DNA from 4 places in the Bacillus coreaensis genome. Region 4 is predicted to be linked to each of the others. Evidence: riboswitches for the same ligand, from Rfam matches in the RefSeq annotation. Region 4 holds a riboswitch; each other region holds the start of a gene.
What was found. Region 4 has a riboswitch for S-adenosylmethionine ahead of ACQ5H4_RS03855 (homoserine dehydrogenase). Riboswitches for the same ligand answer to the same signal wherever they lie in the genome.

Region 1 (5,573 bases), on a different contig from region 4:
AGCATACAGAATTCATCATTCCTGAAGAACTTCAAAATAAATTCGAAGAAACACCAGACTTGAAAACTGCATTTGAGGCATTGACACCGGGACGACAAAGAGCATACATTCTTTATTTTTCTCAACCCAAACAATCAAAAACTCGAGTGTCAAGGATTGAAAATTGTATGGAGAAAATTTTCAGTGGAAAGGGCTTAAAGGATTGCACTTGTGGACTATCTCAAAAAATGCCCTCCTGTGACGGCTCGCACAAAAATATACGATAAGATCATATTAATTAATGTTTATTTTTAGCTGCAGGTAATGGTTATAATGAAATGGATGAAAATAAAGGAAGGACGTACATAGCTATGGATTTTGAAACAGTGATGCAGGAACTTGAAGCTCTTGGTAAGGAACGAACGAAAAAAATGTATATTTCCAATGGTGCACACGAGCCCCTGTTTGGCGTGGCTACAGGTGCTATGAAACCAATTGCAAAGAAAATAAAAATAAATCAAGAACTAGCTGATGAGCTATATGCCACAGGTAACTACGATGCAATGTACTTTGCAGGCATTATTGCAGACCCGAAAGCTATGACTGAATCTGATTTTGATCGTTGGATGGACGGAGCGTATTTTTATATGCTGTCTGATTACGTGGTGGCAGTCACTTTATCAGAGTCAGATATTGCACAAGAAGTGGCGGATAAATGGATTGCAAGTGGTGACGAGTTGAGAATGTCAGCTGGGTGGAGTTGCTACTGCTGGCTTTTAGGAAATCGCAAAGACAAGGAATTTTCCGAAAGTAAGATTTCCAATATGCTTGATATGATAAAAAATACGATTCATAATTCGCCAGAACGAACTAAATCCGCTATGAATAATTTTGTATACACCGTAGGGATTTCCTATTTGCCGCAACATGAAAAGGCGGTTGAGACCTCAAAGGAAATAGGAATCGTAGAAGTTAAACGGGACAATAAAAAAAGCAGTTTACTAAACGCATACGAAAGTATTCAAAAAGAAATGGATAGAGGGAAGCTTGGTTTCAAACGCAAGTATGTAAGATGTTAAAAATCGTTTTGATGTATAAATGCCTTTTATAGACATTCCTATTTAGACGTATTTAGGTTTTTTAGTTTGCTTTTCTCGTAACCTGCAGGATACTGAGGATATGTTCTTGCAAATACTTATAAAAAATGTTAAACTTTAGAAGAATTATTTTTGTTCGGTGTAAAGGATAGTATAAGATTAACTTTTCGTCTTGATGATCACTGAGTCCAAGGATAGTAACACATTGTGTGTAAAGCACACAGCAGGAGGAAACAAAATGGAACAAGGTAAAGTAAAATGGTTTAACGCAGAAAAAGGTTTCGGATTTATTGAGCGTGAAGCCGGAGAAGACGTATTCGTTCATTTCTCAGCTATCCAAGGCGAAGGTTTTAAATCTTTAGACGAAGGTCAAGCAGTTACTTTTGACGTTGAGCAAGGTCAACGTGGAGCTCAAGCAGCTAACGTGCGTAAAGCTTAATAATAAAAACAAACTAAGCAGGCTCTTTTTAGAGTCTGTTTTTTTCTTTTTATATACAAGGATCCCCACTCACTGAGTGAGTGGGGCACAATGTAAGCAAGTAAATCAAATGGTAGATAAAGTGTATCACATCATAACGAATTCACCTAATTATGTTTGTGTTAATTATAGCTTTCAATTCCGCTAAAGTTCACCAATTTGTCGGAGACGGTGATAATCTTTATTAGAGTAAAGTGGACCTTTTGATGGGCTTAATACATACGAAGAATCTATTGTAGCTATCTTTGGAAAAATACACCTATTAATAATATTTAGAAAATACTATTGACATTTTGTTAATAGAATATTAAATTAAGTTTTATACTTTATTAAAGTAAATGAATAAAATACGTTCTCTTATCAAGAGTGGCAGAGGGACTGGCCCGATGACGCCCAGCAACCGTTCCATATGGAATTGGTGCTAAATCCTGCAAAACAAGAAATTGTTTTGAGAGATAAGAGAGGAGTAGTCCTTATTTTGTGATGAAACCTCTCTTTTCTGGAGAGGTTTTTTATATTTTATAAAAACTCTCCTAAGAGCAACGTTGGTAAGAAGACAAAAAACAAAAAGGGGAGAAAGAATCATGAAGAAGAACTTTTTAAGAAGTGCATTTGTATCAGCGATCGCTGCAACACTTTTGCTTACAGGCTGTGCAACAGGGGGAGAAACAAAGGAAGCAACAGGATCGAACACACCGATTGAAGGTGTACCTGACCGCTTTGCAAATGGGGACCAACCGAAAATCAAAGTTATTCGTAAAATTGGTGGAGACGATCACACAGCTCAATTCTTAGCTGGTGCAAAACAAGAAGGTGAAGCATTAGGATTCCAAGTGGATGTATTTACTGCAAATGGAGATACAGCGAAATTTCATGATGCGCTTAACCAAGCGTTAACTCAAGATTATGATGGATTTATTATTTCTCACGGTGACGATGATGCTACCGTGAATGACATACAGAAAATTGTTGACGCAGGAAAGAGTGTAGTCGCATTTGACTCGAATGCAAATTTAACTAGTGTTGATGGTGTCACTCTAGTATCACAGGATGATGAAGCATTAGCTACTCTATCATTGGACCAATTAGTAAAAGAAACAAAAGGTGAAGCCAATATTGCTTACCTATGGGTGGACGGATTCCCACCTATGGTTAGACGAAATAAGGTTTATGAAGAGGTTTTAGCAAATAATCCTGGAATAAAAGAAGTGGAGCGCTTTGGGGTAGCAGCAGCTGACACTAGTGTTCAAACCCAAAATGCCGTTGCCGCAATGTTAAATAAATACCCTAAGGGTGAACTTGATGCGATTTTTGCAACATGGGATGCTTTTGCTATCGGTGCAGCTCGTGCGTTAAAAGAAGCTGGCAGAGAAGAAGTGAAAATCTATGGAATCGATGTTTCAAATGCTGATTTGCAGGAAATTCAAAGAGAAGGCAGTGCTTGGAGATATACCGCAGCTGTTGATCCTAAGTTGATAGGTTCAGTAAATATGAGAATACTCGCAAAGAAATTAGCAGGAGAGGAAACACCACAAACGTATGATTTGGAAGCTTCACTAATCTCTCAAGAAGACCTTCAAAAATCAAAAGATCCTGTTAATATGGTCAATCTAACTGAAATCATTGAAGGATGGGGCCAATCATCAGAATTTGAGGAAGACTGGATGAAGACACTAAAGGAACATTATAAGAAGTAAGGGACTTGTAGATAGACACTCTCTTTTTAAAAAGAAAAAGAGAGTGTTTCTTTGAAAGGACAGTGACATCATGACCACTTTAAAGATGAAGAATGTCTCAATTGAATTTCCGGGTGTTAAAGCATTAAATGAGGTGGATTTTTCAGTTGAAAGCGGGAGAACTCATGCCTTAATCGGAGCCAATGGTGCTGGGAAATCAACGTTGATGAAGGTTCTTGCAGGGGCATATGGCCACTATACTGGTGAAATCACAATGAATGGACAACCTATGACCATTCGTTCTCCAAAAAGTGCCATGGATTCTGGAATTCAAATTGTATATCAGGAAGTGGATACAGCTCTGATCCCCAACTTAACGGTTGCTGAAAATATCATGTTAATGGATACGGTCCATAACATGGGAAAGAAGCAATGGGTCAATTGGAAAAGCCTGCATTCGAAAGCGGCCGCCATCCTAGTAGAAATGAATTTGACTCTTCCTACTAAAAAACTAGTAAGTGAATTGACATTGGCAGAAAAACAAATGGTTTTGATCGCTAGAGCAGTGTCGAAAGAATGTAAATTTCTCATTTTGGATGAGCCGACAGCACCTCTTAGTCATACAGAAACAAATGAATTATTTCGTATAGTAAAAGAATTAAAGAGACGTGATGTTGGAATTATTTTTATATCGCACCGACTACCAGAGATTTTTGAGATTTGTGATGACATTACGATTATGAGAAATGGGGAAGTAGTCGAGAGACAGAGAATTTCGGATACCACCCAAAACAAAGTAGTGGAGCATATGCTTGGTCAAAAACTCGGTGAACAGTTTCCTGATAAATTCATGACCATTGGAGACACATTCCTTGAAGTAAAAGGACTTACAGTTAGAGATAAGATTAAAGATTTCAGCATGAATGTCAGAGCAGGAGAGATTGTGGGAATCGCCGGGCTTGTAGGTGCCGGTAAGACCGAGTTCTGTAAAGCCCTGTTCGGGGCTGAAGGCGAATTAATAGCAGGAGAAGTCAAGGTGAACGGAAAAAGGGTTAGCGTTAAAAATCCATATGAAGCGGTTAAGAATGGACTTGCCTTGGTCCCTGAAGAGCGCCGAAAAGAAGGTATTCTTGTATATGAATCGGTTGAATCAAATTTAACTGTAGCGAATTTACGACGTTTTTCAAAGGAATTTAATTTCTTGGATCGTAAAAAAGAAAAGTTAGTTGCAAAAGCAATGATCAACCGTCTGGGAATAAAGACACCGTCAGAAGAAACAAAGGTTCAAAATCTTTCTGGTGGTAATCAACAAAAGGTTGCCATTGGAAAGTGGCTGGTAGCCGAGGCTGATGTCTATATTTTTGATGAGCCAACTAAAGGTGTAGACGTTGGCGCAAAAAAGGATATTTTTAACCTAATTGCTGAGCTTGCAAGCCGTGGAAAGGCCATTATTTATGCATCATCTGAAGCTTCTGAGATCATGGGAATTACGAATCGGGTTTATGTTCTTTATGATGGAAAGTCAGTGAAGGAACTAGAAACAAACTCAACAAATGAAGAAGAACTATTATTCTATTCAACAGGGGGTAGGTAAGATGGAGACAAACATAACAGCAAAGAAACAGACCCCGGTAAAAACGTCATTTGATCTTTTCCAGTTTTTTTATAAATATGGAACGATTATTACGATCATTGCACTCATTATCATATTTTCATTGGCCAATCCAGCCTTTATCCAGGGAAATAATATTGTAAATATTCTGCGTTCCATTTCAATTGTAACCATCATTGCAATCGGAATTACCATCAGTTTAACGGTTGATGGCTTCGATCTTTCCGTTGGATCGGTGGCCTCCTTATCAAATGCAATCGTTATTTCCATGTTTGTCTGGTTTTCACAAAATACCTTTGTAGCCATTATCTCGGCAATTGCTGCTGCATTAATTGTAGGGATATTGAATTCCATTATGATTGTAAAAATGCGGATTCCTGATATGTTAATGACGCTTGCAACCATGTTCATTATTCAAGGAACGGCATTGACCTATACAAAGGGAGCGACTGTTTCACAAAACATGGTGTTGCCTGATGGAACCATGGCAGAAGGTCTGATTAGTCCGTTTTTTTCGAAAATCGGCCAGGTACCGTGGATTATTTTGATCATGGTCGTTGTCGTTGTAGTGGTTCATATCTTTTTAACGTACACGAAACACGGAAGATACATGTATGTGATCGGGGGAAATAAAGAAGCAGCAAGACTATCAGGAATACCGGTAAATAAATACAAAGTTGCAGCCTACCTGCTATCGGCGCTTTTTGCCGCGATTGGAGGAATTGTCTTAG
Region 2 (5,573 bases), on a different contig from region 4:
AAATCTACCAAATGATTGTTTTGTCATCTTTCTTTACAATTCTCCTTCTATTTGTTAAAATTTTTTAATAATTTAAAACATTAACATCATTGTGTTTTTGATAGATTGGGAGGAATTTAGAATGGCAGAATTAAGAAGTAATATGATAAAAAAGGGATTTGATCGTGCACCACACCGAAGCCTATTGCGTGCGGCTGGGGTAAAAGAAGAGGATTTTGGTAAGCCGTTTATCGCGGTAGTCAATTCATACATTGATATTGTACCAGGACATGTGCACTTACAAGAGTTTGGAAAAATTGTAAAAGATGCCATTCGAGAAGCGGGTGGAGTTCCATTCGAAATGAACACAATTGGTGTGGATGATGGAATTGCGATGGGTCATATCGGCATGCGCTACTCACTTCCAAGCCGTGAGATTATTGCGGATTCAGTGGAAACAGTTGTGGCAGCACACTGGTTTGACGGAATGGTTTGTATTCCAAACTGTGACAAAATCACACCAGGTATGTTGATGGCATCACTTCGCTTAAATATCCCTACTGTTTTCGTAAGTGGTGGACCAATGAAGGCGGGAGTAACTAGCGATGGTAAAAAGATCTCACTTTCTTCTGTATTTGAAGGTGTTGGTGCATACCAAGCTGGAAAACTTGATGACAAGGGACTATTAGAATTAGAACAGTTCGGCTGTCCAACATGTGGATCTTGTTCTGGTATGTTTACAGCAAACTCGATGAACTGTTTAGCAGAAGCGCTTGGATTGGCTCTTCCTGGTAATGGAACAATTTTAGCTGTAGCGCCTGAGCGTAGAGATTTCGTTAGGAAATCAGCAACACAGTTAATGGAGCTTATTGAAAAGGATATTAAGCCTCGTGATATCGTTACAGAAAAAGCAATCGATAACGCGTTTGCTCTTGATATGGCATTAGGTGGATCTTCTAATACGGTACTACACACATTAGCGTTAGCTCATGAAGCAGAAATTGATTACCCAATTGGTAGAATTAATGAAGTAGCAGCTCGTGTTCCTCATTTGTCTAAGCTTGCTCCTGCTTCTGATGTATTTATTGAAGATTTGCATGAAGCGGGTGGTGTGTCTGCGGTTCTAAACGAATTATCTAAGAAAGAAGGAGCTCTTCACTTAGATACGTTAACGGTGACAGGGAAAACACTTGGTGAAAATATTGCCGGATGTGATGTAAAGAACTTTGATGTCATTCATTCCATTGATAACCCACATAGCGAAAAGGGTGGCCTAGCTGTATTGTTTGGTAACCTTGCTCCAGATGGTGCCATCATTAAAACTGGTGGAATCACTGGTGGAAATCGCCATGAAGGACCGGCTGTTGTATTTGATTCACAAGACGAAGCCCTTCACGGCATTGCAAACGGAAAAGTAAAAGAAGGCGATGTAGTAGTTATCCGTTACGAAGGACCTAAAGGTGGACCTGGTATGCCTGAAATGCTTGCCCCTACTTCTCAAATCATGGGTATGGGACTTGGTGCGAAGGTTGCTCTTGTAACAGATGGTCGCTTCTCTGGTGCTTCACGTGGATTGTCTATCGGTCACGCTTCACCAGAAGCAGCTGAAGGTGGACCATTAGCGTTTATCCAAAATGGAGATCAAATTGTCATTGATGTTGACGCTCGTTCCATGGACGTTGTTCTTTCTGACGAAGAATGGGCAGAGCGTAAAGCTAACTGGAAAGGCTTTGAACCAAAGGTGAAAAAGGGTTATCTTGCTCGTTATTCGAAGCTTGTAACATCTGCTAGCACCGGTGGAGTTATGAAAATCTAATCATTTCTCGACACTCATTCACGATTTGTGGATGGGTGTTTTTATTTTTTTTATAAATTTTTTTCCGCTTACAGCCTCAGTTATGTAAGCGCTCCCTACACTTCCCTCTATCAAGAACAGCTGTTGACACTTCTCCCCTATTAGATTTATGATTCATGTAACAAATTAATAAGACCTTTTACTTATCAAGAGTGACTGAGGGATTAGGCCCTATGACGTCCGGCAACCTCCATTTCATGGAACGGTGCCACTTCCTACAGAATGATTCCATTCTGAAAGATAAGTCGTATATATAACGATGCCTCTTTCTGACTGGAAAGAGGTTTTTTTGTATTTTTATAGCTTAAGGGGTGACATGAATGATCGAAGTAAAAGACTTGGTGAAAGTCTATCAAACAAAAAAAGGTGAAGTAATAGGTGTGGACCATGTGTCACTAACCGTGAACAAAGGCGAAATTTTTGGAATTGTAGGGTATAGCGGTGCTGGAAAAAGTTCGTTACTACGCTGTTTGAATTTATTGGAGGCTCCTACCTCAGGAGAAGTTAAGATCGACGGGGTTTCTCTTACGTCACTGCGAAAAAAGGAGCTACGAAGTGCTCGTCAAAAAATCGGGATGATTTTCCAACACTTCTATCTCGTAAGCTCAAAGACTGTTTTTGAAAACGTAGCTTTCGCTCTAAAAGCGGCTTATAAATCGAAAGCAGAGATAGATGCAAGAGTAACTGAGCTACTTGATATGGTTGGCTTGTCAGATAAGCGTGATGTGTATCCGTCTCAGTTGAGCGGTGGACAAAAGCAACGAGTAGGAATTGCGAGAGCGTTAGCAAATAACCCTTCCGTTCTCCTTTGTGATGAAGCTACCTCTGCCCTAGACCCGAGCACGACGAAATCGATTTTATCTTTGTTAAAAAAGATTAACCAAGAGTTAGGGTTAACAATTGTACTGATTACACACGAGATGGAAGTCGTAAAAGAGATTTGTGACCGAATGGCAGTTATGCAGGACGGGCGAATTGTTGAGGAAGGGCCAGTGTATGACTTGTTCGCAAATCCAATAAACGAACTTACCAAGGAATTCATTAATACCATTCTACAATTTGATTTACCAGAACACTTGCTATCTTCAAGCAAAGGAAAAATTGTAAAGATTCATTTCCGCGGGGCGATTGCTGAAGAATCAGTGATTTCAGATGCACTACAGAAGTACCAAGTGAAGGGCAATATTTTACACGGCAAAATCGAGTACATAAAAGAGACTCCACTTGGAATCTTCATTATGGAACTTACAGGTGACACCGCTGAAGTAGAACATGCGATTCAATATATCACATCTCGCACAGAAAGCTTGGAGGTGATCCGAGATGCCGCTTGATAGCTTGATAGAATTACTACCTGATTTGAACAAAGCCTTTTTTGAAACGATTTATATGGTGGGAATATCGATTGTGGTAGCTATGATTGTCGGATTGCCCGTGGGAGTCCTATTGTTTGTTACCGACCGCGGATTATTTTTAGAGAATTCCCTATTTAATCAGATTGTAGGATTTTTAGTGAACATGATTCGCTCGGTCCCGTTTATCATCTTGCTCATTGCCCTTTTGCCATTGGCAGACTTGATCGCTGGTTCAACAATCGGGCCAACTGCGGCTTCTGTTTCACTCTCAGTAGCTGCGATTCCTTTCTTTGCAAGATTGGTAGAACAGTCACTGCGTGAGATTGATAAAGGAGTGATTGAGGCAGCGGTCGCGGTCGGGGCTTCCCCATGGATGATCATCAAGGAGGTTCTTCTTCCAGAGGCCAAACCAGGGATCATTCAAGGCGTGACCATTACGATTATTAGTTTAGTCGCTTACTCCGCGATGGCTGGAATTGTTGGCGGTGGTGGTGTTGGGGACCTTGCCATCCGGTTCGGGTACTACCGATACGACAACACCGTCATGATCACCACCGTTATCATCCTAATTTGTTTAGTCCAGCTCATCCAATTTTTCGGTGACCGACTAGCAAAAGCAGTAAACAAAAAATAAATCACATGTAACCACTGTCCATCCCAGAAGGACAAAAACGCACCAACTGTCCACGAAGGGTGACAGACACCATAAAACTATTGGAGGAATATTTACGATGAGAAAGTTATTTTTGAGTTTTGTCATTTTGATTGCTATTGCGGCTCTTGCAGCTTGCGGTGGAAGTTCTGAGGAAGCTTCTTCTTCTGAGGAAAGTGCGACTACGAAAAAAGAAGTGAAAATTGGAGCAACGTCTGGTCCATATAGTGACATGGTTTCAAACGCAATTAAGCCTTTATTAGAGGAAAAAGGCTATGAAGTAGAAGTAGTAGAATTCAGTGACTATGTTCAACCAAATCTCGCTCTTTCCAAGGGAGACATTAACGCGAACCTATTCCAGCACAAAATATACATGGAAAACTTCGCAAAAGAAAATAAGATTGAACTAACTGATGTTATTTCCGTACCAACTGCACCAATGGGAATCTACTCTAAGACGTTTACTTCTATAGATGAAATTGCGGAGGGTGCTGATATAGCTATTCCAAATGACCCAACAAACGCAGCACGTGCTTTCTTAATTTTAGAAGATCTTGGGTTAATCACATTAAACGCAGATGCTGACCCATTAACGGTTTCAGAAAAAGACGTAGAAAAGAACGTAAAAAATCTAGTATTCCAACCAATTGAAGCAGCTCAGCTTCCACGTGCGGTTGACAGCGTGGACCTTGCTGCTGTACCAGGGAACTTCGCTTTAGCAGCAAAAATGGACTTATTAGACGCATTACAGCTTGAAAATATGCCAGATCAATACCGTAACCGTGTGGTAGTTGACACAAAAAATATTGACAGCCAATTTGCAAAAGATCTGAAAGAAGTTGTTGAATCAGAAGAATTTGAAACCATCATCGACGAGGACTTCCAAGGCTTTGGTAAACCTGAATGGATGGTAAATCGCTAATTGATAAACTAGTAAAAACAACGCCCTCAGCCGGCGTTGTTTTTACTAGAAAGGAATGAAGACAATGACAAAACTCGAAGTGCGTGGTGCTCCCTCCTATTATGCATGTCATGAGGGTTCGTTAAATGACCTTGAAAATCTACTTCTCTTGAATTCAATTCATCACTGCTTAGTCATTCACGGAGAACAATCTTGGAAAGCAGCAGCATCCTATTTTCCAAATATCTCAAATGTAAAGCTCACCTTTGTTTCCTATCAGGGGGAGTGCTCATTAATTGCAGTACAGAGAATCTCTACGATTGTCAGTGGTACAAATATCGACGCCATCATCGGTATCGGCGGAGGAAAAGTGCTTGATCTGGCAAAGGCAGTGGCAAATGAAACAAACAAAGAAGCCATTCTTATCCCAACTCTTGCCTCCACCTGCGCTGCTTGGACTCCATTAAGCGTGTTTTATACAGAAGAAGGCGAATTCACGCATTACACCATTTTCCCGAAAAGTACACTAATCGTCTTAATAGAACCGCGTATCATTCTTCATTCACCAATTAAATATGTTCGAGCAGGGATTGCAGACACATTGGCCAAATGGTACGAAGCTGATGTGTTAGTACGCGACTTACAAGACCTTCCGTTGCCTGTAAAAATCGCCCATCAAAGTGCGAGGCTTTGCCAGATTGTTTTACTTGAACATAGTCAAACTGCACTGAACGCGATGGAAGCAAACACTTCTTCACCTGCTTTTCTTCAAGTAATTGAAACGATCATTGTAGCTGGTGGAATGGTCGGTGGATTCGGAGACCGGTACGG
Region 3 (5,573 bases), on a different contig from region 4:
CTACTCCAAGCTTATCAGCCGTTTCCTTAGCAACATCAATTTCACTAAACCCATTATGATCAAAACCTACAGAAAATGTCTTAATCGCCGGATGGAATTCTTTTGCAATGGAAGCAATGATTGAAGAGTCAATTCCACCAGAAAGGAAAGAACCAACTGGCACATCACTTCTCATATGAATTTTGACAGAATCAAAAAGAACATCTTTAATTTCCTTTACAAAATCACTCTCTGATTTTCTTACTGGATGGAAATGTGCCTTCCAATAACGCTTAATTTCCATTTCAGATCCGATTTTTTTTGTAAAGTAGTGTCCTGGTTCTAATTTTGAAATTCCTTCTGACATCGTATAAGGCTCAGGAACAAACTGATACGTTAAGTAATACTGTAAAGAATCATAGTTCAATACATCATTTTGTAGAGCAAGTAAAATACTCTTTTTCTCCGATGCAAAGAATGTCTTTTCCCCGTCATCAAAATAGAAGAAAGGCTTGATTCCGAATGAATCACGTGCTCCATAAAGCGTCTTCTCAACTTTATCCCAAATTACAAAGGCAAACATTCCACGAAGCTTCTCCACAGCTTTTTCCTTCAGATGGCTATACAAAGCAATAATTACTTCTGTATCTGAGCTTGTTGCAAAGGTGATTCCTTCTGCCAATAGTTCTTCTCTTAACTCTACATAGTTATAAATTTCACCGTTAAAAATAATCCAGTATCTTTCGTTTTCAAAATGAAGGGGTTGATGCCCGCTTTCTATATCAATGATACTTAAACGACGAAACCCAAATTGAACATGAGAATCATAGAAATATCCGTCATCATCAGGTCCGCGATGCGTAATCACATTATTCATATTTTCAAATTGTTGTTTTTGTCCATCACTAAACACTTGCGATTTGTCATGAACACATCCAATAAAACCACACATGTATGTAACTCACCTACTCCGTTCTTACGAGTTTAATCTTCCATTCAGAAAGAATACCTATTAATACTACCATTAAAATTATCTAATCGCACTGTCAAATTGACCATTTCCTAAAAATTCAAGCTTACTACCCATTGTTTACATCCCTTTTTGCTTCTAAACCACCATACCCTTATAGACGAAAAGAAAAACCGGGAGTTACAAATTTTCTGTAACTCCCGGCTGAATTTTTACTATTTAAAATTATCTTTCAAGAGCTTCTTTACGAAGTGTATCAGCTTTATCTGTACGCTCCCATGGAAGATCTACATCTGTACGACCAAAGTGACCATAAGCAGCTGTTTGCTTATAGATAGGACGTCTTAAATCAAGCATATTAATGATTCCAGCTGGACGAAGATCGAAGTTATTACGAACTACTTCAATAAGAACTTCTTCACTTATTTCGCTAGTACCAAATGTATCAATAGAGATAGATACTGGATGTGCAACACCAATTGCGTAGGCAAGCTGTACTTCCACTTTATCTGCTAGACCTGCAGCAACAAGATTCTTTGCTACATAACGAGCAGCATAAGCAGCTGAACGGTCAACCTTTGTAGGATCCTTACCAGAGAATGCACCGCCACCGTGACGAGCATATCCACCGTACGTATCAACAATAATCTTACGTCCTGTTAATCCAGCATCACCTTGTGGTCCACCGATAACGAAACGACCTGTTGGGTTAATGAAATACTTTGTATTTTCATCAATTAACTCTTCTGGTACAACAGGGTTAATAACATACTCTTTAAGATTACGTTGAATTTGCTCCAACGTTACTTCAGGGTGGTGCTGGGTTGAAATTACAATTGTATCAATTCGAACTGGTTTATTATTTTCATCGTACTCAACTGTAACTTGAGTTTTTCCATCAGGACGAAGGTAAGGAAGAATATCATCCTTACGAACTTCAGTTAATCTACGAGCTAGTTTATGTGCTAAAGAAATCGGAAGAGGCATAAGCTCCTTTGTCTCGTTACAAGCAAAACCAAACATTAACCCTTGGTCACCTGCTCCAATTGCATCGATTTCTTCATCAGACATTGATCCTTCACGCGCTTCAAGTGCTTGGTCAACTCCCATTGCAATATCAGCTGATTGCTCATCAATTGAAGTTAAAACCGCACATGTTTCAGAATCGAAACCATATTTTGCACGAGTGTACCCAATTTCCTTAATGGTTTCACGAACAATCTTTGGAATATCTACGTATGTAGAGGTTGTAATTTCCCCAGCAACTAATACTAACCCAGTTGTTACTGACGTTTCTGCAGCAACACGAGCATTTGCGTCTTTTGCTAAAATAGCATCTAAAATTGAGTCTGAAATTTGGTCACTGATTTTATCTGGATGACCTTCAGTAACTGACTCGGATGTAAATAAACGACGTTTTTTTGACATCTCCTGACCTCCTATTTATTTATACTTGAGAAAAAGGTATGCTTATTATATCAACATAAACAAAACCTTCCATTTGATACGGAACTCATTCCCTAAGTAGTATGAAATAAACATGCCATTTTTATTATGAAGGTTTGAAAAATTACCCACCCAAATAAAAACTTTATGCAAAATAAAAAACCTTCCCTGCTTGAGGAAAGGGTGATAGCAAAGTAATTTGCGCCTTTCGCTCTTATCGTTCAAGGACTAAAATCCTTGCCTCAGGTTAGCACCTTCTCTTTTATATTAATTACAGTCATCGTAATTAATTATTAAAGCAGGTTGCTGGGTTTCATAGGGCCTGTCCCTCCACCAGCTCGGGATAAGAGAGTATCCGTTCAATGTAGAATAATACCGTATCACGTCAAATACTGTCAATATCTTTATGAAAAATAGTTGGTTCATTCTTTAAATAATGAGCAACTGTTATCTTCACATTTCCATTGACACTTAGCATCATATAACACGATCGTTCCCATTTGAATTTGTCCCTTCTTTTAATAGTATAGACTATTGACTCCCATTCATCGTTTTATGTAATAAAAAGGCTTAAAAATAGGTCGAATACGATGTTTTTTCTTGCACCCTCTAATATTTTTATAAATAGTATAGACTAATTAAGTTAATGTGTTATACTAATTAAAAAATAACAAATAAAGGTAGGTAGTCATCAGATGAACTCTGTCCGTATTTCTAACCAATTAAGCGAATTGTTAGCCTCTGGTCATGTGCATGTGCAACTATCTGTACCACAATTAGTCGAAAAGGTTCTTACTAGAAACGAAGGAGTCTTAACTTCGACAGGAGCTGTTCGAGCAACAACAGGAAAATATACTGGTCGGTCTCCAAAAGACAAATACATTGTTGAAGAAGCCTCTACAAAGGACAAGATTGATTGGGGAGCTGTTAACCAACCAATCTCTCAAGAAGTGTTCGATCGTTTATATAATAAAGTACTAAGTTACTTGAAAGATAGAGATGAGTTATTTGTTTTCAAAGGGTTTGCTGGCGCAGATAAGAAACATCGTCTACCCATTCAAGTGATCAACGAGTTTGCATGGCATAATCTATTTGCCCATCAGTTATTCATTAGACCAACAGCAGAAGAGCTTTTGACTCATGAAGAACAATTCACAGTCATATCTGCTCCAAACTTTAAAGCAGACCCTATTATTGATGGTACCAAGTCTGAGACTTTTATTATAGTCTCTTTTGAAAGAAAGACCGTATTAATCGGTGGCACAGAATATGCAGGCGAGATGAAGAAATCCATTTTCTCTATCATGAACTACTTATTGCCTGAAAATAATATTCTACCTATGCACTGCTCAGCAAATGTCGGCGTTGAAGGGGATGTCGCTTTATTCTTTGGCTTATCAGGAACAGGTAAAACGACCTTATCTGCTGATGCAAACCGACGCCTAATCGGAGATGATGAGCACGGCTGGTCAGCTAACGGTGTCTTTAATATTGAAGGAGGCTGCTACGCTAAGTGCATTAACCTTTCAAGAGAAAAAGAACCTCAAATCTTCGACGCCATTCATTTTGGATCTGTGTTAGAGAATGTCGTACTGAATAAAGAAACACGAGTCGCTGACTATGATGATGGAACATTAACTGAGAATACACGCGCTGCTTATCCTATCCAATCTATAAGCAATATCGTGGATCCAAGTGTCGCTGGACATCCAAATACCATTATATTCCTTACAGCAGATGCTTTCGGGGTACTGCCTCCTATTGCAAAGCTATCTAAGGAACAAGCGATGTACCATTTCTTAAGCGGATACACATCAAAACTTGCTGGTACGGAACAAGGAATCACTTCACCGCAAGCAACATTTTCAACTTGCTTCGGCTCCCCTTTCCTACCATTAGAAGCAACTCGCTATGCAGAAATGCTAGGGTCCAAGATTGACGAACATAATGCGAAGGTTTATCTAGTGAATACAGGCTGGACTGGTGGCGAGTATGGAGTCGGAAGTAGAATGAAGCTATCATACACCCGCTCCATGGTACAGGCCGCTCTCGAAGGGGAACTAAACCATGTAGAAACAAGTAAAGATCCTATTTTCGGATTGGAGATTCCCCTTCATGTTCCTGGTGTTCCGGATGATGTTCTTCAGCCAAACCGAACATGGGCTGACCAAGAAGCGTACCAGATTAAAGCGAACGAATTAGCCACTAAATTCAAAGATAACTTCAAAAAATTCGCAAATGTTTCAGTACAGATTATCGAAGAAGGCGGTCCTTTAGTATAATTTTTAAAAAAGAGCGTAATCAGTCGATTACGCTCTTTTAATTAGATGAATGTAAGGATATCAATTGATACTCGATCGTCGTTTTTTCACTTTCTAAGATTACTTTTTTAATTTTTGCCATGCCACTTACTTCCCCATCCATCGTTCTTCTTACCTCGACAGGAATGTCTATTGGATATAAGCGATATCCTTCTTTGGTTATTGTAAACAGGTTTTCCTCTAGTCGCTTTTCTCTACCCTTAGTAACAATCATTGTATTAAGTTCTAATGGCATACCCATAATTCTCCACTCCTTTTCTTATATTTTATCATTATTATGACTGTTTTTTCATCCATTGAGTTAAGTCTGTCACAACTTTTCGGTTAATACTTGGAGGAAAATAATGTGTCAACTCCTCAAAATACCAGCTCTCTACTGAACGACGTTTATCCTTTAATCTCTCTTCCAATCTTCGCGCATGGTCCACACTTACATTTTGATCCTTCGATCCATGAATGATTAAAGTTGGACATCGCAATTGTTCAATATCATACAATGGAGTGCGAAATTTATATCTTTCTGGATATTTCGTCGGTGTACCACCAATGACTCTCTTCATCATCCTTCTCAAATCTTCTCTTTCCATATATGTAAGATTCATATCACTTACTCCACCCCAGGTAACGAGAGAGGCCGTATCAGGAAACTTGATGGCAGTTAATAATGCCATCACCCCACCACGAGAGAACCCAAATACATGTACCCTTTTCACTCTCGAATGCTGCTGTAAGATACGATACCCAGCAAATGCATCTTCTCGATCATCTCCAGCAAAATCTTCATTTCCTTCTCCTCCTTGATTTCCTCGGTAGTAGGGGGCAAATACAATAAAGCCTTCCGAAGCAAATTGCACCAA
Region 4 (5,573 bases):
TCTTGTTCAGGTGTTGTTCTTATCACATTTACTTTCGGATTTTCAGGCAGGGGGACAGGCGTTCCATCTTCATATACTTTTGGTACATCGTGATAGTCCTTTAATGCCGAAAAACCCTTTGCACGTGAGGCATTTGTTTTTAGTTCCTCCACAGAAATCAATTTATTGCTCGTTACAAAAGTCCCTGCATGGCAAGAAATACATCCTGCTTTTGTAAATACTCTTTCACCCTTCTCTGATTTTTCTTTATCCTTTTTTATTCCACTTGGTACCGGAGAAAGAGAATTCATGTATGCACTCATTGCATTTAATTGTTCATATACCTTATACCCAGCCGAGCTCGATAGGACCCCTACAGATGTCATATAGGAGGTTTTTGGATAGGTGGGAGATTTAGTCAATCTGTTCACTCCTGGTACTCCTGGTGTGGGGTCTACTTTCGCAAAAAATTCAGATGGCTTTTGCGAAGACTTTCCATCGTAACGATACTTTGGATTCGCAGCATTTTGCAAAACGGTTCCCAGGTATACTTCCTTATCTATTTTCATCGTATACTTACTTATCTCAGAGGCTGAGACCGCATCCATATTCTGTGAATGGGCATTATTAATAGCTGCGGAAATCCCATTAAAAGGACCGATTTGACCTTGTCCGCTCCACCCAAATGGGCGATCACCATTCGTCATCGCATCAGGAACTTGAACAGGATTATTATGTAAATCAATGGTTGTGTCATTACTCCCTGCAGGCCATTTAATAATCTCTGCATCCACGAATTTTTCAAACTTATCTATATCAGGTAAGGCATCTTTTGTTCCATTCGATGTTTCTATTTGTACAGAACTTTGACTAATATACTTTTTAATATCATCTAATTCTGTATGAGTAAAATAGGAGGATGTGTTGGTACCCATTGCAAGAGCAAGACCGATTTGCAAATCCGTATTCGGGACTCCCTCCATAATTTTCCCCTTCTCATCAACTGTAGCATGACAAGCAGCACAGCTAACACCTGCTTTTAATCTTCCTTCATCAAATACGACCTTAAATCCAACTGGGGTCTTGGCCCCCTTAGCCACATCCAGACCTGTATCAATGAAGTCACCTTTTTTTATGCTGAAATCACCAGCTGAAAAATCTTTATACGCTTCAACCCTCAGGTTATTCGTTCCTTCCCCATTTAATTTTAAGATTGCCTTTCCTATGTCCCCCAGTGTTAAAGCCCCGTTAAACATACCTAAAACATCTGAAAAAAACACTTCATTTCCAAAGGTCTCTTCGTAAAATAATTTTCGCCCTAATACTATCTGTTCTGGTGTCCCCATCTCCACTTGGCTTGACATAGAAGCTATTTTCGATTTTTTTCTGGCTCCCTTACATCTTCTGCTTCTGGCACAAAGGCAAAATCAATGGAAACATTTGTTAATGTATAGATGGCAACACCGAAGATAAGCATAATTACTCCAAACAAAAATAAAAATTTTCTCATTCTGCACCTCCATAGCAAACATATTATTTGCCCTATGGAGCTTTACGATACAAAAAAAAGACGCAATGATTATGCGTCTTCCCTAAAAACTATTAACCACAATCAATTGATCTCTTTTTAGACCGATAGGTGATACAGGGTAACGTTTATATAAGACAGGTAGCTTGATATCCTCTAGCTCACCTTCGTATAAGAAACTTCCGTAAATACTACCACCAAGCTCTTTAACAACTTCTTGAAGTATATTTACATGCTTAGAGTTTTCATTTATAACCGCTTTTAAACTCAGCCATTCTTCCTTGTTTTGCAGTGGAAATACAGCTAATTGAATCCTTGGATTATTCTCATTTTCATTTTGAGTTTGATAGCTATATCGATCAACTTTTTGCAAGGGTTGTTTTTGTTGTTCAATCTGTACTAAATCTTCAATCATAGCACTTGCAGTAGCCTTTGAACCAGCTCCTGGTCCTTGGAGCATAAGAGTCCCAACCAAATCGGTCTTAATAACTATGCCATTGTCTACCCCCTCCACATTGTAAAGAGGATGTTCGGTACTTACAAACGTTGGCTTTACGGTTGCCTTGATTCCCTTATCCTCTTTTTTCAAAGTGGCCAAAAGCTTTAACCTTAATCCATATCCCTCACCTAAGGCAAGATCTTCTAATGTGACTTCTTCAATCCCAATTCTTTCAACCTTTTCCCAGTCGGGCTGCTCATGGTAGATTAAACTACTTAAAATCATTTGCTTATAGAATGCATCTCTACCAGAAATATCACTTTCTGGGTTAGCCTCTGCGTAACCGAGTTGTTGTGCCTCTTGAAGGCATTTTCCAAAGCTTAATTTTTCATTTCTCATTTTCGATAAGATGTAATTGCTTGTTCCATTCAAGATACCTTCTAGAACTAAAATCCCATTCACTTGGAGGAGTTGAATAATCGTTCTAAGTAAAGGAATTCCCCCCGCAACGGCTGCCTCAAACGTTAAGAACTTACCTTTATTTAAAGCATATTCCGTAAGCTCCTCACCACGATTTGCAAGCAATTCCTTATTTGCACTTATAACATGACAGCCCCGATCTAAAAATAACTTTGTATAGGAATAGGCTGGTTCAATACCAACAATCGCTTCGAACACATAGTCTATTTTCGGCAGAGCTAAGATTTCGTCAATCTTTGTAGTGACAATAATATTTTGCGGAAGTTGGCGTTCCTTTTCTGACTTCACTAATATACCAACAATTTCAACCTTTTTACCAATTACATGTTCTAGCTTCTCCTGATGAGTATGAAGGATGGAATCATAGACACCTGAACCTACCGTACCAAATCCTAAAAGAACCACTTTCACCGTTTCCATCATATTTTCCTCCTCTGATAAAATAAAAAACCCTCTTCTAAAGAAGAGGGTTTTTTGTTATCATCTCTTCTTATCTGTCAAAGCACGATTGCTTTGCAGGAATTGGCACCGTGTTTTCTATAAATAGAAAATCGGTTGCCGGGTATCATCGGGCCAGCCCCTCCACCACTCTGGATAAGAAATCCAATATTGAATTCATTTATGGATAATAATAGCACAAACTTTTTTTAAAAGTAAAGAAGATTTATAGAATCTTACCATTTTGCCATAAGATTATATATATCTTGAAGAGTCTCATATCCCTTTTGCTGAACTTTATCAATAAAAATACACCAAAGAACAGCCGTCAATTTAGCGTCTCCTAATGCGTGATGTCTGTCCAATACTTCTATCCCATATCTCTCGCAAATATCCTCAAGCTTGTTTTGAGTTAATTCTGGATCGGCAACTCTTGATAGAAATGATGTATCAATGATGCGATGTTTTTGAGGGGCTTTGAATTGTTTCCAGTTCGCTGCTTGCAAGAAGTTTTTTTCATGATTTGAATGGTGTGCAACAAGTGGCGTTCCTCTAGCAAAGTGATAAAAATCCAGTAGAACATTTGATAACGGTGGTGCACTCTTTAGATCCTCTTCAGAAATTCCTGTTAATTCCTTCACCTGGTGTGGAAGTTCTTTATCATATTGAACTAAAGAATAAAAGGACTCGGCTTCCTTCACATACGCACCTTTTGTCTTTATAGCACCAATAGACAAAATTTCATCGCCTTTTTCAGGAAAGAAACCCGTTGTTTCAAGGTCAAAAACCGTCACCTCTAATTCAGACAATGGAACCAGCAAAGCATTCTCTGAATTCAGTTCTTTTTGAATTTGACGCAAAAAGGCAACATGCTGACCGTTTTGTCCCTGTAAGCCACTATATACATTTGTCCCAAGTTTCCCCTGGATTCCCCTCACAAAATGAATAAACGGTTCAAACGCCATGGTTTCCACCCTTTTCAATCATTCTTTGTACGTATTGCTGCAGCTTCTTTCCATCCTTTAGTATCTTTTTAATTAGTTTTTGATTATCTTTCGTAAGTTTTTTTACATACAAGTAGTGAGAATCATCATAAGAAGACGTTAATGAAAGGTAGTCTAATCGAAACTGGAGAAGTTGCGAAAAATTCTCCAAGTAATGAGATAAATCCTCATACTTTTCTAATTTGTTTAGCTCTTTTAATCTGCCTATCGTACTAGTCTCAATTATCCCTTCTTTCCATGCCAATAGCCGAATTGCATTCACATATGGTATAAAAGCAGAATACTTCAAATCAATAGATCCAGCATGAATTCCCTTCTCCTCAACAATGATTTGTCCTAGGGGACCAATCGTCTTTTTGACATGTTTAACATTTTCTAATAATCGGCTTAAAAATTGAGGGTGGGAGTGACTATATTCGTGAATCACGTTTTTTAGATGATAAAGGAGATCAGGGTCACCTACAAGTTTTCTAGCATCATAGAAAATCTGCAGATTGCGAATCGAAACCCAACTGCTCTCCTCCATCCAACTTACCACCTGTTTATTCCAACTCGAAGCTGTTTGACACCATAGTGGATTTGAACTCATTACCTTGCCATCACAGAAGGGGTAACCAACTATTTGTAATCCAATTGATAATTCCTTTCCTAATTCACTAAAATAATAACCTGCCTCTCGACTATCTTCTTGGAAAATAATCCCATGATCTTGGTCACTTATTAATCCTTGTTCAAATCGTCCCCCGCTACCTGTAATAAACCATACAAAGGCGCACGGAGGTTCAGCAGTCATTCGGGCACTCGCAGTCTCAAATACCTTTATCATAATCTCGTCGTGAAACTTATTTAGAGATTCTGAATTTGATAAATACCCTGCAACATGAGTTTCTTTCCATAATTTTATTGATTCATATGAACTCAAATCTTACACGCCCTTTAAGTAGATAAGGAAAGCCCCATAAAATGAGGCTCTCCTTATTAATTATGAAGAAACTTTTTGGTTTTCACTAGTTAAAAATACTTCTGGATAACCGTAGCTACCATGTTCACTTACATCTAGACCCATAATTTCTTCCTCTTCAGTAACACGAAGGCCACCGATTACTTTCTTTACAATCGCAAGGATAGCGAACGATACTACAAACGCGTATAGTCCAGACACCCCAACACCCATTGCTTGAACTCCAAGTTGTTCTAATCCACCACCATAGAATAACCCTGGCTTACCAACTGTTGCTAATTCTGGTGTTGCAAAGAACCCTGTAGAAAGCGTTCCCCATACTCCTGCAGCACCGTGAACAGATAGTGCAAAAATCGGATCATCAATTTTACGTTTTTCAAAGAATCTCGCACTATAGAATACTAGAATTCCAGCAACAAATCCGATAACAACCGCTGCCCAAGTATCAACGAATGCGCATGATGCTGTAATAGCAACCAGACCTGCTAGTGCACCATTTAAAATTGTTGGAATATCTGACTTTCCTAATACAACCCAGGAAATAATTAGTGCTGCCACCGCACCAGCACCTGCAGCTAAGTTCGTATTAAGTGCTACAAATCCAAAGAATCCAGCGTCAACTGAAACAGTACTACCAGCATTGAATCCAAACCAACCTACCCAAAGAATAAGAACACCTAATGCTGTAAATACTTGGTTATGTCCATAAATATTGTTTGCAGAGCCATCTTTATTATATTTCCC

Region 1: it holds a riboswitch for S-adenosylmethionine, as region 4 does, so the genes downstream of both, ACQ5H4_RS21755 (sugar ABC transporter substrate-binding protein) here and ACQ5H4_RS03855 (homoserine dehydrogenase) in region 4, are expected to answer to the same signal.
Region 2: it holds a riboswitch for S-adenosylmethionine, as region 4 does, so the genes downstream of both, ACQ5H4_RS11070 (methionine ABC transporter ATP-binding protein) here and ACQ5H4_RS03855 (homoserine dehydrogenase) in region 4, are expected to answer to the same signal.
Region 3: it holds a riboswitch for S-adenosylmethionine, as region 4 does, so the genes downstream of both, metK (methionine adenosyltransferase) here and ACQ5H4_RS03855 (homoserine dehydrogenase) in region 4, are expected to answer to the same signal.

What each region holds. Positions count from the first base shown of each region.
Region 1 is NZ_JBOCCY010000023.1:5,967-11,539, forward strand. Features, by position in the region: gene ACQ5H4_RS21740 (YdeI/OmpD-associated family protein) at 1-266, shown strand, start outside; gene ACQ5H4_RS21745 (DNA alkylation repair protein) at 351-1,058, shown strand; gene ACQ5H4_RS21750 (cold-shock protein) at 1,315-1,515, shown strand; SAM riboswitch class I at 1,909-2,016, shown strand; gene ACQ5H4_RS21755 (sugar ABC transporter substrate-binding protein) at 2,139-3,251, shown strand; gene ACQ5H4_RS21760 (sugar ABC transporter ATP-binding protein) at 3,322-4,824, shown strand; gene ACQ5H4_RS21765 (ABC transporter permease) at 4,826-5,573, shown strand, end outside.
Region 2 is NZ_JBOCCY010000006.1:25,565-31,137, reverse strand. Features, by position in the region: gene ilvD (dihydroxy-acid dehydratase) at 122-1,795, shown strand; SAM riboswitch class I at 1,975-2,081, shown strand; gene ACQ5H4_RS11070 (methionine ABC transporter ATP-binding protein) at 2,155-3,168, shown strand; gene ACQ5H4_RS11065 (methionine ABC transporter permease) at 3,158-3,823, shown strand; gene ACQ5H4_RS11060 (MetQ/NlpA family ABC transporter substrate-binding protein) at 3,921-4,763, shown strand; gene ACQ5H4_RS11055 (iron-containing alcohol dehydrogenase family protein) at 4,828-5,573, shown strand, end outside.
Region 3 is NZ_JBOCCY010000011.1:131,511-137,083, forward strand. Features, by position in the region: gene asnB (asparagine synthase (glutamine-hydrolyzing)) at 1-931, opposite strand, end outside; gene metK (methionine adenosyltransferase) at 1,175-2,377, opposite strand; SAM riboswitch class I at 2,607-2,745, opposite strand; gene pckA (phosphoenolpyruvate carboxykinase (ATP)) at 3,091-4,677, shown strand; gene ACQ5H4_RS16640 (DUF2584 domain-containing protein) at 4,715-4,957, opposite strand; gene ACQ5H4_RS16645 (alpha/beta hydrolase family protein) at 4,992-5,573, opposite strand, start outside.
Region 4 is NZ_JBOCCY010000002.1:134,112-139,684, reverse strand. Features, by position in the region: gene ACQ5H4_RS03865 (electron transport protein) at 1-1,343, opposite strand, end outside; gene ACQ5H4_RS03860 (hypothetical protein) at 1,349-1,489, opposite strand; gene ACQ5H4_RS03855 (homoserine dehydrogenase) at 1,572-2,846, opposite strand; SAM riboswitch class I at 2,914-3,027, opposite strand; gene ACQ5H4_RS03850 (exonuclease domain-containing protein) at 3,101-3,829, opposite strand; gene ACQ5H4_RS03845 (DUF294 nucleotidyltransferase-like domain-containing protein) at 3,819-4,790, opposite strand; gene ACQ5H4_RS03840 (ammonium transporter) at 4,851-5,573, opposite strand, start outside.